Linked DNA regions of Variovorax paradoxus. The protein of the gene in region 3 interacts with the protein of the main gene of each other region in a pairwise test. Links are inferred from orthologs where the notes say so. Each region holds a gene or a part of one and is shown on either strand. Other genes may lie near its edges.

Region 1 (2,943 bases), 1.0 Mb from region 3 along the record:
CCGTCTGCAGCCACTTGAGGCCGCGAACAATGGCATTGGCCATCGCCTGGCAAGTGTTGGGGTTCTTCTGGATGAACTCCATCGGTGCGTAAAGGCAGGCCGCGGGCATGGGCCCGCCGAACACCTGCTGCGTGCCCTTGAGCGTGCGCGTGTCGCTGATGATCTTCACGTCGCCCTTCTGCTCGAGCATGGTCATCACCGGATCGGTGTTGCTGATGGCATCGATCTGGCCCGAGCGCAGCGCCGTGAGCGCGCCGGCCGCCACACCCACGCCGATATAGCTCACGTCGCTGGCCTTCAGGCCGCCGCGCGAAAGCACGAGGTTGGCCACCATGTTGGTCGACGAACCCGGCGCGGAAACGCCTATCTTCTTGCCCTTCAGGTCGGCAATGCCGGCGTAGCCCCCCATGTTCTTGGTTGAAACGCCCACCGCGATTTGCGGGGCGCGGCCTTGCAGCACGAAAGCCTGGAAGAACTGGTTCTTGGCCTGCAGGTTGATGGTGTGCTCGTAGGCGCCGGAGCACACGTCGGCCGACCCGCCGACCACAGCCTGCAGCGCGCGCGCGCCGCCGGCAAAGTCAGAAATTTCTACTTCGAGCCCTTCGGCCTTGAAGTAGCCGAGCTGCTCGGAAATGGTGAGCGGCAAGTAGTAGAAAGCCGCCTTGCCGCCGACTGCGATGGAGATCTTCGTCTTCTCGAGCTTGGCTTGCGCAAAGACCCGCGGCAGCGCAACTGCTGCGGCAGCGACTGCGGAGGCGGTGATGAGGGTTCTGCGATGGAGCATGGAGCGGTCCTGCGGGCTCTTTGATTCTGGTGAACTGAATCGAGCTTAGGGGTGCGCCCACCTTGCTTGCATCGGGGTCATCCCGTGCGGGTTTTCACGTAAACATGAAGACCTCTACGAGACCCTGTTCAGAAGGGCTCGTGTGCGCCTATCGCGCGATGAAAAGAATCGCGATGTTGACCAGGAATCCGAGCGCCCACACCGCGCTGCGCACGGTGCCTATGCCCTTGATGTACACCGCGATGTAGATCACGCGCAGTACGACATACGCGGCCGCGAGCATGTCGAGCCTTGCCTGCGCTGCGCCGAGCTGATGCGCAATGATGACTGCGCCGATGAAGAACGGCAGCCCTTCGAAGCTGTTGGCCTGTGCGCTGTTGGCGCGCGCACGCCAGCCGCTCTGCTTTGCGGCCCAGTCGCGCGGCTGGATGTTGTCGCGCGGACCGAAGCTGCCAACCTTTGCAATCCATGCCGCCAGATATGGCAGGCCGCACGCAATGAACACACACCAGTAGGCAATGGTGAGCAGTGAAAGAGTCATGTCCTGTTGTCTGTGGCTACCTGCGGTCTACCAGCGCATGCGCGATGGTGCCGAGGTCGACGTATTCGAGTTCGCTGCCCGCCGGCACGCCGCGCGCAAGCCGCGTCACGTTCAGGCCGCGCTGCTTGAGTGCCTCGCCGATCACATGCGCCGTGGCTTCGCCCTCCGCCGTGAAGTTGGTGGCAAGGATCACCTCGCTGACCGTGCCGTCGAGCGCGCGGTCGAACAGCTTCTGCAGGCCGATGTCCTTGGGCCCGATGCCGTCGAGCGGACTGAGCTTGCCCATCAGCACGAAGTAGTAGCCGCGGAACGCACCTGTGCGCTCGAGCGCCGCCTGGTCGGCAGGCGTTTCGACCACGCAAAGCTTGCTCGCGTCGCGGCGCGGGTCCAGGCACACGTTGCAGACCGGCGCCTCGGTAAAGGTGTTGCAGCGCTCGCAATGCCGCACGTTTCCGGCCGCCTGCTGCAAGGCGCGCGAAAGCATCTGCGCGCCCTCGCGGTCGTGCTGCAGCAAATGAAAAGCCATGCGCGAAGCCGACTTCACGCCGACCCCGGGGAGGCGGCGCAGCGCATCGATCAATGCGTCGAGCGAGCTGGCGTCGGCCATCAATCGCTCAGAACGGCAGCTTCATGCCGGGCGGGAGGCCCGGCATGCCGGCCGTGAGCTTGCCCATCTTCTGTTCGCTGGTTTCCTCGGCCTTGCGCACCGCGGCATTGAAGGCGGCGGCCACCAGGTCTTCGAGCATGTCCTTGTCGTCGGCCAGCAGGCTCGGGTCGATGGTGATGCGCTTGACGTCGTGCTTGCAGGTCATCACGACCTTGACGAGGCCGGCGCCCGATTCGCCTTCGACCTCGATGGTGGCCAGCTCTTCCTGGGCCTTCTTGAGGTTGTCCTGCATTGCCTGCGCCTGCTTCATGAGGCCGGCCAGTTGTCCTTTGTTGAACATCGTTGGTCCTGATTGGTTGGGGAAAATTGGGGAAAGGATAAGAGACGGCGCTCAGGCGGGCTTGAGCGTTCCAGGCACGATCTTCGCATCGAATTCGCGCATCAGCATCTGCACCTCGGGGTCGTTGCGAATCGCCTCTTCGGCAACGCGCTGGCGCTCGTCGGCCGCGTGTTTGTTGCGTCGCGCGGGGCTGTCGATCACGCCGCCGATTTCAATGGCCAGCTTCACGCTGTGGCCCAGGGCCGCGAGCGCGTCGGCGAGCTTCTCGCGCGCAGAAGGCTGATTGAGCAGTTCCCGCTCCACGCGCAATATCCACTGGTCGACATCGCGCGCCACCAGCTGCGACTGCAATGCAAGTTCGCGCGCCAAGGCGTTGATGCTCTCGGCCGCAATCATCTGCGTGACGGTGGCATGCCAGAAATCGCCGTCTTCGCTAGGCGGAATGGGGGGCGCGGGAGCGCGCTGCTCATCGGAACGGGGCACGTCCCGCTGGCCCGGCGGCGGCTGGACCCGAATTGGCACCGCAAGCACCCTGGGGCGGTCTTCAAGAGCCTGCGGCTCGGCCGAAGCGCCAGGCCTCGGCGGTCCGCCCTGGCGCATTGGCTCGCTGACCACCGTAAGCCGCTGCCCGGCAGGTGCCGAGCCGGCTTGCGGCGGCAGCGGCGCGGCAG
Region 2 (2,872 bases), 2.2 Mb from region 3 along the record:
AAGGTGACCCCGCCCGTCACCAGCCCAATGACTGCCACCGCCAGCCCGCCGCAGGCCGCGAACCGCACCGGAAAGCGCGCCCGCCAGCGATTGAGGCGCCCGGCCGTGCCGGTCAGCGAGGCAATCAGCAGCCGCGCGAACAGACCTCCCGCAGCGCCGCTCAGCAGCGCGACCAGCAGCCCGGGCCCGAGCGCGTCCCAGCCCAGCCGCGGCACGCGGATCACGCCGAAGTAGCTGGTATTGCCGAAAGCCGACACCGCCACCAGGCCCGCCAGCACAATGGCCGTGATGATGAGGCCGCTGGAACGCGCCTCCAGGCGGCCCGACAGTTCTTCGATGGCAAACACCACGCCCGCCAGCGGCGCATTGAAGGCCGCCGCAATGCCGGCCGCGCCGCCCGCCACTAGCAGTGCGCGGGAATCGATGGTGGTGTTGGGCGACAGCCAGCGCCGCGCATGCTGCATCACGCCCGCCGCAACCTGCACCGACGGGCCTTCGCGCCCGATCGACAGTCCGGCCGCGAAGCCCGCAACGCCAAGCCCGATTTTCGCGACCGTGAGCCGGAGCGACGCGAAGACGAAGCGCCGCTCCTCCGGCAGCGCCGGATGCAGCGCGGCCTTGATCTGCGGAATGCCCGAACCGCCCGCACCGGGGAAAAACCGCAGCGTGAACCACACGATGGCCGCTGTGATGAGCGGCGTGGTCAGCAGCACCGCCCAGGGCCAGGCCTGGTAGAAGCGATGGAACTGGCCGAAGACCCAGTCGCTGGCAACCGTGAAGCCCACCACGAAGAGCCCGGCCGCAATGGCGTAGCCGAGCACGATGGCGCGGTCGAGCCAGATGCGGCCACCGCGCAATTCGGCGCGCAGGTGCTCGAGGAAGTCGGGTTCTCTGTTCATGCGGAACGCTCATTCTGGCATCCGGCGGGGATGCCGGCGGCTGCCTGGGGCACAATCGAGGGTTCCTTTCAACCTCCTCCTCCATCTACTTATCAGGGGCAGTGCATATGGCATCGGTCAATAAAGTCATCGTCGTCGGCAACCTGGGGCGCGACCCCGAAATGCGTACCTTCCCGAGCGGCGACCAGGTCGCGAACGTCACCGTGGCAACCACCGATCGCTGGAAAGACAAGCAAAGCGGCGAAATGCGCGAAGCCACCGAGTGGCACCGCATCGTTTTCAACGGCCGCCTGGCCGAAATTGCCGGCCAATACCTGCGCAAGGGCTCGCAGGTGTATGTCGAAGGTAGCCTGCGCACGCGCAAGTGGACCGACAAGGACGGCATCGAAAAATACACCACCGAAATCCGCGCCGACCAGATGCAGATGCTGGGCAGCCGCCAAGGCCAGGGCGGCCCGTCGGGCGGCCCGGAGGACGATGGCGGCTATTCGCAGGGCGGCGGCGGTGGCGGCTACTCGCAAGGTGGCGGTGGCGGCGGCGGCGGCGGTTATGCCCCCCGTGCGCCCGCCGCAGCACCGCGCGCTCCGGCAGCGGCACCGCGCCAGGCACCGGCCAAGTCGTCGTCGGGCTTCGACGACATGGACGACGATATTCCGTTCTGAGATCGTTTCGCCGGAATTTGCCGATCGAAAGCCTGCAGTCCATCGCTGCAGGCTTTTTTTATGGAGTGGGGTCAGTAGGTCACCGTCACCCGCATCGCATTGCTTCCGTCCCCTGCCGGGGCGGTGGCTTGCGACGGAGCGGAGCCCGAAGTCGCCGCCATCGCACCGACGACGCCTTGCCAGGCGGACGCGAGGCTGTCGCGGCCATCGGCCTCGTTCCCGGCCACCATGAGCCTTGTTTCGCCGATCTTGTCGAACCGGTACTCGCGGCCCTTGATGACCACCGACTTCATGTTGGTCCAGACGCGGTATTCATGGCCACCCTTGACGGGCGTGACCTCGAGCACCTTGAAGGTCGGCAGGACGACCATCGTCACGCTGAAGCGGGCCGTCGAACTGTTCATGCCATGCGTCGTCTCCGCCGAACTGAGCCGCAGCGGCAGCGGCAGCAACAGCAGCAGCATGCCGACGGCGGCCAATGGCGGCGCCACTCGCGTCGGGCGCAGGGCAGTTGCACCTGCAGCGGACATGTTTCCGGACATTGGAGCTCCTCCTCTCGTCGCAACCTGGTGGAGGGCGTCGCATTGACGCCCTGTCCAGGTTTATCGGCAGAGTCTCGGGAAAATGAAGGCCGTGCGCGCCATTCTTTACCCATAACCTGCCAATGGCTAGCAGGTTTTTTCCGGACCGGAGCGCCCGCAGGCGCCGCTCAGTAGGTGACGCTGACCGTCACGACGTCGCGGTAGCTGTCGGGCCGTACGTTGGTGCTTGCACCCAGAACGCGGCCGTACAAGGTGAGCACTTGTGCGAAGCCGTTGCCTGTGCCTGCAACGGTATTGGCCGCAATGCTGCCCCAGGCGTTGGTACGGCCCGTGTTGCGATAGAGACGGTATGGCACCGTGTCCGTGTTGCCGGGTACGCCGCCTGTCGGCGCCATGGCCCCGACACCCGCCGTCGAGCCGCTCGACGGGGTCAGAGCTACCGTGTATGCGGTAGGCGTCGTGCAGATAACGCTGATCGTGCTGGTCTGGTCCTGGTCGGCTTGGCCCGGCAGGCCATTGACGGTGCCGAAGTTCAGCGGATCGGCCGTCACCAGGCAGCTCTTGGAAACGGTTGCGGTGACCAGGAACGCGAAGTTGTCCGCCATCGAGGTGTTGCACGTCGCCGGCGTGGCATTTGTGCTCGACGAGAGCGTGATCGAGGTGTGGATGCCGCCGAAGTTGTCCTGGTAGGCGCCCGGAGGCACTGTGCTTTGCAAGGCAAGCAGTTCCCCGCGCATGGTGGCGCTTCCCCCCCTGCTCGACCGGGCCG
Region 3 (2,886 bases):
CGTCACGTGCGCCGTGAGGCCTTTGGCCTCGAACCACTCCTTGAGCTCACCATGCAGCACGATGACGGGCTTGCCGCTGCGCAGGTTCGCAATCTCGCACAGGCGCCAGGTCATCGGCATGCGCATGCCCAGGCCGATGGCCTTGCTGAAGGCCTCCTTGGCGGAAAAGCGGGTAGCCAGATAGCTCAAGCCGCGCTTGGGCCAGCGCTCGCTGCGGGCCTTCCACACCGCGAACTCGGCATCGCTGAGCACCCGGTGGGCAAAGCGCTCGCCCTGGCGCTCGAAGGTCGCAGCGATGCGACGCAGATCGCAGATATCGGTACCAATGCCGTAGATCATGCCGCTGGAGCGCTCACTTGGCTTCGTCGATGCAGCGCAGGTACTCCCGCGTGGTGGCTGCGTAGCCCAATTCGAGCGCATCGGCGATGAAGGCGTGGCCGATCGAGACCTCCTGAACGCCGCGCACGGCACGCAGGAAAGCCGTCAGGTTGTCGCGGCTCAGGTCATGGCCCGCGTTGACGCCGAGACCCGCGGCCTGCGCCGCACGCGCCGATTCGACGTAGCGCGCAAGCACGGCCGCCTCGTTCGAAGTGCCGCGCGATGCGGCATAGCCTTCGGTGTACAGCTCCACGCGGTCGGCGCCCACGGCCTTCACCGCAGCCATCATCTCGGGGATCGGGTCCATGAACAGGCTCACGCGGACGCCCAGGGCCTTGGCCTCGGCAATCAAAGGGCGCAGGCGCTCGGCGTCTTCCGGGAAGCTCCAGCCGTGGTCGCTGGTCGATTGCGATTCGCTGTCGGGCACAAAAGTGGCCTGGTGCGGCTTGAGCTCGCGCACGAAGTCCATCAGGTTGTGGAACGGATTGCCTTCGATGTTGAACTCGATGCCCGGCCAGTCTTTTGCAAGCAGCGCGGAGAGGTCGCTCACGTCGTGCGCGCGGATGTGGCGCGCGTCCGGCCGCGGATGCACCGTGATGCCCTGCGCCCCGGCGGCAAGGCAGGCGCTGGCGGCCTTGAGCACGCTCGGGATGCCCAGGTGGCGCGTGTTGCGCACAAGGGCCACCTTGTTCAGGTTGACCGACAGCGACGTCGTAGCGGAATGGCCGGGAGTGCTCATAGGGCTTGCAAATCTCTCATCATCTGCCGCGTGCGCAGCGTGGACACACCGCAATGGTAGTTGAGCAAGGCGCGCAGCTGGTTTCTGAGGGCACTGTTGCTGCCGGCGTTCATGGTGGCTACTTCTCTCAACGTGGCGGTGAAGGGGGCGCGGTCGTCGAGCACGCCCTGCAGCGATTGCCAGTCGGCGCCGGCCAGCGCCGCCTCGCCGTCACCCGCCAAGCGCAAGCCGGCTTCCGGCACCAGGCTGTAGCGCGCCTCCGCCACGAGCGGCTCGAGGGTGAGGGTTTGAGCGTCGAGCGACGGCAAGAGGCCCACTTCGCGCAGCAGCAGCAGCTCGAAAGCACGCAGCGCCGCGGCCTGGGTTGCGGCCTGCGCGCCGGCGTGGTCGCCCGCCAGCACCTGCACCACGCCCGCGTAGGCGTCGAACAGCGCCTCGTGAGCGTCGTCCCGCGCGAGCAGGCGCAGCAGCAGTTCATTGACGTAGTAGCCCGAGAGCAGGGCCTCGCCCGTCGGCATGACGTGGCCGCCCATCCACTCGGCGCCCTTGAGCGTGCGGATCTCGGCGTCGCCGCCGTAGTTGAGCTGCAGCGGCTGCAGAGGCAGCAGCACGGGCCTGAAGTTGGAGCTCGGCCTCTTCGCCCCCTTGGCCACGAGCGCGATGCGTCCGTGGTGGCGGGTGAAGACCTCGAGGATCAGGCTCGACTCGCTCCAGTCGTAGCGATGGAGCACGTACGCCGGTTCATGCGAAACGCGGTGGGCAGTTGCCACTTCATTCGTAACCGAACGAGCGCACGCGGGCCTCGTCGTCGGCCCAGCCGGAGCGCACCTTCACCCACAGTTCGAGAAAAACCTTGGCATCGGCCAGCTTTTCGAGCTCGACCCGGGTTTCCATGCCGATGCGCTTGATGCGCTCGCCCTTGTCGCCGATGACCATGGCCTTGTGGCCGTCGCGCTCCACCACGATGGTGGCGGCAATGCGCAGCAGGCGCTTCTGGCCCTTTTTCTGCGGCGGCTCTTCCTCGAACTTGTCGATGATCACGGTCGAGGTGTAGGGCAGTTCGTCGCCGGTCAGGCGGAACAGCTTTTCGCGCACCAGCTCACCGGCAAGGAATTTCTCGCTGCGGTCGGTGAGCTCGTCCTCGGCGTAGAACCAGGGTTGCTCAGGCAGGTATTTTTCACAGATGCCGAACAGGCGCTCGACATCCTTCGGGTTCTTGGCCGACATCGGCACGAACTCGGCAAAGGGGTGCTTCGCCTGCATGGTCTGCAGCCAGGGTGCGATGTCGCCGCGGCGGTGCACGTTGTCGAGCTTGTTGGCCAAGAGCACGGTCGGAATGCCCTTGCCGAGCAGCTTGAGCACCCGCTCGTCGGCCGGCGTGAAGCTGCCCGCCTCGACCACGAAAAGAATCAGGTCCACGTCGCCGACCGCGCCCTGCACGGTCTTGTTGAGCGACTTGTTCAGCGCATTGGCGTGCAGGGTCTGGAAACCCGGCGTATCCACGAACACGAACTGCGTGGCACCCAAGGTGCGCATGCCCGTGATGCGGTGCCGCGTGGTCTGCGCCTTGCGCGAGGTGATGCTGATCTTCTGGCCCACCAGCGCGTTGAGCAGCGTCGACTTGCCCACGTTGGGCTTGCCGACAATGGCCACCAGGCCGCAGTGCTGGGGCCCTGTTGTGCCCGTTCCGCCCGCTGCGTCTTCGGGGTTTTCTGCTGCTGAATTTATAGCGTCGTTCATTCTGGTTTCACGCGGCCCCGCGTGCCTTG

Evidence for each region.
Region 1: the proteins of recO (region 3) and recR interact in binary tests that used the Escherichia coli proteins (3 or more experiments, as listed by UniProt). The link is inferred for Variovorax paradoxus from one-to-one orthologs.
Region 2: the proteins of recO (region 3) and ssb interact in binary tests that used the Escherichia coli proteins (3 or more experiments, as listed by UniProt). The link is inferred for Variovorax paradoxus from one-to-one orthologs.

The regions. Positions count from the first base shown.
Region 1 is NZ_CP123990.1:1,932,855-1,935,797, reverse strand. The notes cover bases 138-2,926. They hold recR (recombination mediator RecR), read right to left. Parts: upstream 1,933-2,926; coding sequence 1,342-1,932; downstream 138-1,341. Other genes in these bases: dnaX (DNA polymerase III subunit gamma/tau), read right to left, coding at 2,324-2,926; QHG62_RS09450 (YbaB/EbfC family nucleoid-associated protein), read right to left, coding at 1,940-2,272; QHG62_RS09460 (MAPEG family protein), read right to left, coding at 933-1,325; QHG62_RS09465 (ABC transporter substrate-binding protein), read right to left, coding at 138-784. Outside these bases: more of QHG62_RS09465, read right to left, coding at 1-137; more of dnaX, read right to left, coding at 2,927-2,943. UniProt on the Escherichia coli protein: May play a role in DNA repair. It seems to be involved in an RecBC-independent recombinational process of DNA repair. It may act with RecF and RecO.
Region 2 is NZ_CP123990.1:3,069,690-3,072,561, forward strand. What follows is about bases 66-2,783. They hold ssb (single-stranded DNA-binding protein), read left to right. Parts: upstream 66-1,006; coding sequence 1,007-1,561; downstream 1,562-2,783. Other genes in these bases: QHG62_RS14940 (chloride channel protein), read right to left, coding at 66-899; QHG62_RS14950 (hypothetical protein), read right to left, coding at 1,633-2,103; QHG62_RS14955 (Csu type fimbrial protein), read right to left, coding at 2,271-2,783. Outside these bases: more of QHG62_RS14940, read right to left, coding at 1-65; more of QHG62_RS14955, read right to left, coding at 2,784-2,872. UniProt on the Escherichia coli protein: Plays an important role in DNA replication, recombination and repair. Binds to ssDNA and to an array of partner proteins to recruit them to their sites of action during DNA metabolism. Acts as a sliding platform that migrates on DNA via reptation.
Region 3 is NZ_CP123990.1:883,350-886,235, reverse strand. What follows is about bases 1-2,732. They hold recO (DNA repair protein RecO), read right to left. Parts: upstream 1,888-2,732; coding sequence 1,114-1,887; downstream 1-1,113. Other genes in these bases: era (GTPase Era), read right to left, coding at 1,889-2,732; QHG62_RS04195 (pyridoxine 5'-phosphate synthase), read right to left, coding at 353-1,117; acpS (holo-ACP synthase), read right to left, coding at 1-339. In the rest of the region: more of era, read right to left, coding at 2,733-2,857; rnc (ribonuclease III), read right to left, coding at 2,865-2,886. UniProt on the Escherichia coli protein: Involved in DNA repair and RecF pathway recombination.